3 regions of the Halomonas sp. AOP7-E1-9 genome follow, and region 1 is predicted to be linked to each of the others. Evidence: predicted binding sites of a transcription regulator. Region 1 holds the regulator's gene; each other region holds the start of a gene.
The links. Region 1 encodes sigma-54, which starts transcription at its own class of promoters, with help from an activator protein. Its sites were predicted from a motif close to TGGCACNNNNNTTGCTNT; they were not measured.

Region 1 (2,271 bases):
AGCGCCTTGGGCGCGAGCTTGTGCTTTTTCCTTGTGCTTAACGAGTTGACGATCAATTTTGTCTGCTAAGGCGTCAATAGCGGCATACATATCGACATCTTCGGCGTCGGCATGTAAGTCGGCGCCTGCTGCATGAAGGGTGCACGCGGCATGTTGGCGCTCCTTCTCAATAGATAAGGTGACTTGTACCGTGGTGATGTGGTCGTAATGACGTTCGATGCGTTCAAGTTTTTCATTAACGTAGTCACGCAAGGCGTCAGTCAGTTCTACATGATGACCCGTGATATTTACTTGCATTGACGTGCTCCTTATCCATCGGACTGAATTTCGATTGTAACCCTTTTTACGGTGTTGCAAAGCCCCTGTCGCGAGTTTTGCCATTTCTCTTGTAACGACTAACGCAAACGACGACGTTCACTTGATGAGGGAATGCCCAGCGACTCACGATATTTCGCCACCGTACGGCGTGCCACTGTGATGCCGCCATCTCCCAGTAATGTCACCAAACGACTGTCCGAAAGAGGTTTGCCGGGAGGCTCATCTTGAATCAACTTTTTAAGCCGGGCGCGAATTGCGGTGCTTGAATGGCTGTCTGCGCCATCCTGCCCGCTAATTTGGCTTGAGAAAAAGTACTTGAGTTCGAATACGCCCCGTGGGGTATGGATATATTTTTGTGTGGTGACTCGAGAAATGGTTGATTCGTGCATCTCAACCGCCTCGGCAATATCGGCAAGAATCAACGGCTTCATCGCTTCTTCACCGTGCTCTAAAAAACCGATTTGGCGAGTGATAATCTCGCGTCCTACGCGTAGAAGCGTGTCGTTGCGGCTGGACAGGCTTTTGATTAGCCAGCGCGCTTCTTGCAAGTGCTCTTTTAAAAACTGGTTATCCTGACTCTTGTCTGCACGCTTGATTAAGCTGGCATAGTCGGGCTGGATACGCAGCCGGGGCAGGGCTTCAGGGTTAAGCTCCAGGTGCCAGCCTTCATGATCATGACGTACAACCAGGTCGGGCGTGATGTAGCTATCGTCGGTGACGCCATAAGCGCTGCCTGGGCGTGGGTCCAGGCTTCGGATCAGACCGATCACATCGTCTAGCTGCTCATCGTCCAGGCTTAGGCGGCGCTTTAATAGGCGCATGTCATTTTTGCCCAGCGCTTCAAGAAACTGACGAACCAATCGGCGCGCGGGAACCAGTAGGGGCGTGTCGTCGGGGAGCGTTGCTAGCTGAAGCATCAAACATTCGCGCAAGTCACGGGCGAAGACGCCCGTTGGCTCGAACTGCTGTAAGCGCATCAGAATGGTCTCCAACTCTCGCTGGCTGAGACCTTCGATGCTTTGAGCACGTAACCCATCGCGGATATCGTTGAGCGGCTGCGTCAGGTAGCCATTGGCATCCAGTGCATCAATCAGGCTTTCGGCGATTAGCTGCTCACGAGCCGTAAAATCGGTCATCGCCAGCTGCCAAAGGAGATGTCCATGCAGGCTTTGTCCCGCGGCCTGGCGTTCAAAATCGGGGCCTTCGCTGCTGCCAGAGCTACCCATGTCCTGGTAAGTGTCAGACCAGTCGCTATCGACAGACAGTTCCTCGGGAATGCTTTCTGACCACTCCTCGTCGGGTGTTTCGACGGTCGCCTGCTCGCCGAACTCGTCTTCCTGCTCCAGCATTGGGTTGGCATCCAGTGCCTGCTGAATTTCCTGACGTAGATCCAATGTCGATAGCTGTAGCAGTGCAATCGCTTGCTGCAGCTGAGGTGTCATGGTCAGCTGCGTACCGATACGCAATTGGAGAGAAGCTTTCATGACCATCTGAGAACCACTCGTTAATCGGAAAGCTTCACCCTAGTGCGAGTCATGTTGTTGTGCAAGTGCAATAAGCATGCCACTGATAAATTTTTTACTGCAGATCACTGTTTAGCGGTGAAATTAAATTCATAAGCGAAAATCAGCACCCAGGTAAACTTCCCTCACTTTTTGGTTATCAAGGATAGTCTGAGGGCTACCGCCAGCAATGATGTGGCCGTCACCGACAATATAGGCGATATCGCAAATATCCAGTGTTTCTCGGACGTTATGATCAGTAATTAGCACGCCAATGTGGCGCTGTTTTAAGGCGCGAATAATGCTCTTGATTTCGCCAACCGAGATGGGATCGACACCTGCAAATGGCTCGTCCAGCAAGATAAACGCGGGCTCTGTGGCCAAGGAACGGGCAATTTCGACGCGTCGCCGCTCGCCGCCGGAAAGGCTCATGCCCAGGTTGTCACGGATG
Region 2 (2,271 bases), on a different contig from region 1:
AGCGCCATGGTCAGGTCCGCTTTACGGAACCACAGTTTGGCCAGGACCAGCGCGGCAATCACACCGCCAGCAGCGGCCGCATTGGTATTGGCAAACACCTGGGCGACGTTGTTGGCCGACTCGATATCCGAGACTTTTAGCTCAGAGCCACCGTTGAAACCGAACCAACCCATCCACAAAATGAACGTACCCAGCGTTGCCAACGGCATGTTGGCACCGGGAATGGCATGGATAGCGCCATCTTTACCGTACTTACCTTTACGCGGCCCCAGAATCAGCACGCCTGCCAGAGCAGCGGCAGCGCCTGCCATGTGAACAATACCCGAGCCAGCATAATCCGAGTAACCCACGCTGCTCAGCCATCCGCCACCCCACGTCCAGTAGCCAGAAACCGGATAGATAAAGGCGGTCATGACCACAGCGAAGGCCAAAAAGGCCCATAGTTTCATGCGCTCAGCGACCGCACCGGAAACAATCGACATGGCAGTAGCCACAAAGACAACCTGGAAGAAGTAATCAGCGCGCATGGAGTAGTACGGCGCATCTTCGCCACCCGCCAGCACTGAATCGACGCTGTTCTCAGTACCCAGCAGAAAGCCCAGGCTTGGCAAGAAGCCGCCTTCGCCGCTGGAGTACATGAGGTGATACCCCACCAGCAGATACATGGTGCAGGCAATCGCAAACAGCGCGATGTTTTTCGTCAGAATTTCAGCGGTGTTTTTAGCGCGCACCATGCCTGCTTCAAGCATGGAGAAGCCTGCGGCCATCCACATGACCAATACACCGCACATCAAGAAGTAAAACGTGTCGAGCGCGTAGCTCAGATCAGCCAGTTCGTTCATTTGTTAGTTCCCCGTTGAACTACGAAGTAGCCCGGTAAGCCCCTGTTTAAACGGCATCAACGCCGCGTTCACCGGTACGAATTCGGATAACATCGTCGAGCGGCGTGACGAATACTTTGCCATCGCCGATTTTTCCACTGTTAGCGGCATTACAAATGGCATCCATCACGCTTTCCAGGCGCGCATCGTCAACCGCTACTTCTACTTTTACCTTGGGCAGAAAATCGACCACGTACTCAGCACCCCGGTAGAGCTCGGTATGCCCTTTCTGACGCCCAAAACCTTTTACCTCTGTCACGGTAATGCCCTGCACGCCGTTGTCGGCCAGTGCTTCGCGGACATCGTCAAGTTTGAATGGCTTAATGATGGCGGTGATGAGTTTCATCCCATATCTCTCCTGCTGGATAAGTCCTGCTAGATAGCTAGCGGCATTGCCGCTGAAAATGGCGATGCTCTACTAATGCGCATACCGTGCCATTAGCTAATTTCTTATTAATTTTTAGTGACTTAACAAAACATAAGGCGCTTTTACGCACACCCTAAGATCGCGAAAGGCGTAGGGCGCAACCGATTGCACCAAAAAAGAACCGACGCGAACGGTTGGCGCACCATGACTGGGCAACGAGATAAACGAATAAATGCACCAATGCCATACGCAATACATGCGTACTGGCGGCGGGTTGCGTATCCTTAAAATAGTGCCCACTTTTAAAGCATCATTATTTAAGGAGAGAACCATGACGCCCCAGGATCGTATTAGCCGTTTGGCACAACAGATTGGCGACCGCTTACAAAATGCGTCACAAGCGCCGGAAGATATTCAGAAAGGCGTTCAACAGGTGGTTCGTGGTGCCTTTGATCGGCTGGAGCTCGTATCGCGGGAAGACTTCGATATCCTGATGGACGTTCTACAGCGCACGCGTTCGCGGGTAGAAGCCCTGGAGAGGCAAGTAGCGCAGTTGGAAGCTACGATGGAAGCGAGTCAGCCTGAGAAGCACCTACCAGTCGCCACTAAGGCCACTGAAAGCGCTCAGCCCAACGCCGATACGGATGCGCCCGCTGCCCCAAAACCGGCTGCCAGCAGCACACTGAACGACGATAAGAAAAGCGATACGTAAGCACAGTGCTGGTAACGCCTGCCGCCACCAAAATGAGAACACCTATCATTGCGTTTTAATCTACTGATGGTAGGATCACGATGATTTACGCGTTCTCTGGATAACCCACGAACCGCTCCTCTTTTCAAGCGTCGCTCTTTTGGGCGGCGTTTTCTCGCTGGGTTGATCACTGGATTACCAAGCCGCAGGGCCCCTATTGATGCCAACCTTTACGTCGTTAACGCCATCGACACTTAGCCAACTGGGCCAAACGTTCGGTATTGATTACCTGTATGCCGGTAAGGGAATTGACGACCCGATTGCCCAAGGCA
Region 3 (2,271 bases), on a different contig from region 1:
CATTCATGTTCTGGGCATGTTCGGCCATGAAGGTTTCCACGGCGGCGTGGCGCTCTGCTACCCACGGCCCTTCATAAAGCAGGGCGGCCAGTTCAAGCATGGGGGCAAAATCAAGTTCGACGAGCGTTACCCCTTCAAGCTTTTGCCATTTTTCCACGGCCGTTTGCCATGCCTTTTCAGCCACCACGTCGCCGAAGAACTGGGGCGACTGGGGAATGGCAAGCCTGGCTAGCGGGCCAGGACGGCGTATGGCCGGGGCATCCAGGGGGAGGGCGCTTGGCGCCTTGCGTGAGAAAGCGTCGGCAGGCTCGAAGCCGGCCATTAGCTCGGCGATCTGCCCGGCATCATTGACAGTCAACGAGAAGATGGAGACACAGTCCAGCGAGCGGCACGCCGGTACTACACCATCAATGCTGAACAGGCCTTTGGTGGGTTTAAGCCCGACCAGGTTATTTAAGCCAGCGGGCACGCGACCGGAGCCTGCCGTGTCGGTACCCAGTGAGAATGGCACTAGCCCGCGTGCCACCACGGACGCCGACCCAGAACTCGAGCCGCCGCTCACCACTTCAGGATTGAAGCTATTGGCCACGGCACCAAACGGCGAGCGGGTACCCACCAGGCCGGTGGCAAACTGATCCAGATTGGTCTTGCCGATGAGTACTGCGCCCGCGGCGCGCAGCTTGTCAATCAGAGCAGCGTCACGGGTGGGTTGATAGGCGTAGGCCGGGCAGCCCGCCGTGGTGGCAAACCCGGTGGCATCAATGTTGTCTTTCGCCGCAAACGGAATGCCGTAAAGCGGCAACTTGTCTATCTTGCCGTCTGCCTCGTCCAGACGTGTTTGAAGTGCTGCCAGGGCATGAGCCAGCCCCTCCTGGTCGAGAAGTGAAATCCAGGCATTGTCGGCACTATCAAGTTTGGCCAGTTGCGTGATCAATTCACCGAGTAAGGCTCCCGGGGTTGCGCCCTCGTTATATGCCTGCCGCCATTGTTCGAGTGTCCAGCCGCGTGTGGTCATCATGTTTGGCCCTTGGTTATCCATGGTCTTGTATACAAGTCATTTTGCAAACCACAGGCCAAGAAAATGCTAAATGTTTTAAAAACAGAAGCTTGGCGATAAAAGGATAAAAATGGACAGTTTTTATGCACTTTTATCGTGCGAATCAGACCGCTTTAGCACCAATGAAGTGCTTTAAGACCCTGAATCAAAGATGGAAAACTCCTGTAAAACAACTTGTATACTTTTTATATGGTTGAATTTTTTATGTTTTTTTAAAGTGTGGAACGCATCGTGCAATGTGCAGGACGAGTTACAGGCGCTTTCAGGCAATTGAGTACACCTGATTAATGACAAATATCTAGCTGCCCGCTTGCAGCTTGGGGATGCGAAACATGAACTTGAAAAAACAGGCACTGCTGGGTCTTTCTGCACTGGCCCTTTCGGTATCGTTTCATGCGTCAGCCAATGATGACCCTATCAAAGTGGGTATCCTTCACTCCCTTTCTGGCACCATGGCTATCAGTGAGTCGACGTTAAAAGACACTGTTGAAATGCTGATCCAGCAGCAGAACGAAGCCGGTGGTCTGCTGGGTCGTCAGCTGGAAGCCGTGGTAGTGGACCCGGCCTCCAACTGGCCGCTGTTTGCCGAACGCGCCCGCGAGCTGCTGGCCCAGTATGAGGTAGACGTGGTGTTCGGCAACTGGACATCGGTATCACGTAAAGCGGTGCTGCCGGTGTTTGAAGAACTCAATGGTCTGTTGTTCTACCCGGTGCAGTACGAGGGAGAAGAGTCGTCTGCAAACGTCTTCTATACCGGTGCCGCGCCCAACCAACAGGCGATTCCCGCTGTCGAGTATTTGATTAACGAAGTCGGCATTGAGCGCTTTGCTCTGGTGGGTACCGACTATGTCTATCCGCGCACCACCAACCGCATTCTCGAAGCGTTTCTGAAAGATGAGCACGGCGTGGCAGGCGACGACATCATGGTCAACTACACGCCCTTCGGCCACTCCGACTGGCAGAACATCGTCTCCGAGATTCGTCGCTTCGGTGAAGAGGGCAAGTCTACCGCGGTGATCTCGACCATCAACGGCGACGCCAACGTGCCGTTCTACCGCGAGCTTGCCAACCAGGGTATTGATGCCGCTGATATTCCAGTGATTGCGTTTTCGGTAGGTGAGCAGGAGCTTTCCGGTATCGACACTGCGCCGCTCGTTGGCCATCTGGCTGCCTGGAACTACTTCATGAGCGTGGATACCGATGACAACTACGAC

Region 2: ACT3R4_RS15270 (P-II family nitrogen regulator) is a predicted target of sigma-54. The motif match lies at 1,302-1,319, and genes of this name have one in related genera.
Region 3: atzF (allophanate hydrolase) is a predicted target of sigma-54. The motif match lies at 1,059-1,076, and genes of this name have one in related genera.

Annotation. Positions count from the first base shown of each region.
Region 1 covers NZ_JBQSVC010000001.1:172,102-174,372, reverse strand. The annotation lists gene hpf (ribosome hibernation-promoting factor, HPF/YfiA family) at 1-297, opposite strand, end outside; gene ACT3R4_RS00840 (RNA polymerase factor sigma-54) at 396-1,808, opposite strand; gene lptB (LPS export ABC transporter ATP-binding protein) at 1,932-2,271, opposite strand, start outside.
Region 2 covers NZ_JBQSVC010000033.1:23,230-25,500, reverse strand. The annotation lists gene ACT3R4_RS15275 (ammonium transporter) at 1-842, opposite strand, end outside; gene ACT3R4_RS15270 (P-II family nitrogen regulator) at 889-1,227, opposite strand; gene ACT3R4_RS15265 (accessory factor UbiK family protein) at 1,580-1,960, shown strand; gene ACT3R4_RS15260 (helix-turn-helix transcriptional regulator) at 2,160-2,271, shown strand, end outside.
Region 3 covers NZ_JBQSVC010000009.1:54,341-56,611, reverse strand. The annotation lists gene atzF (allophanate hydrolase) at 1-1,018, opposite strand, end outside; gene urtA (urea ABC transporter substrate-binding protein) at 1,390-2,271, shown strand, end outside.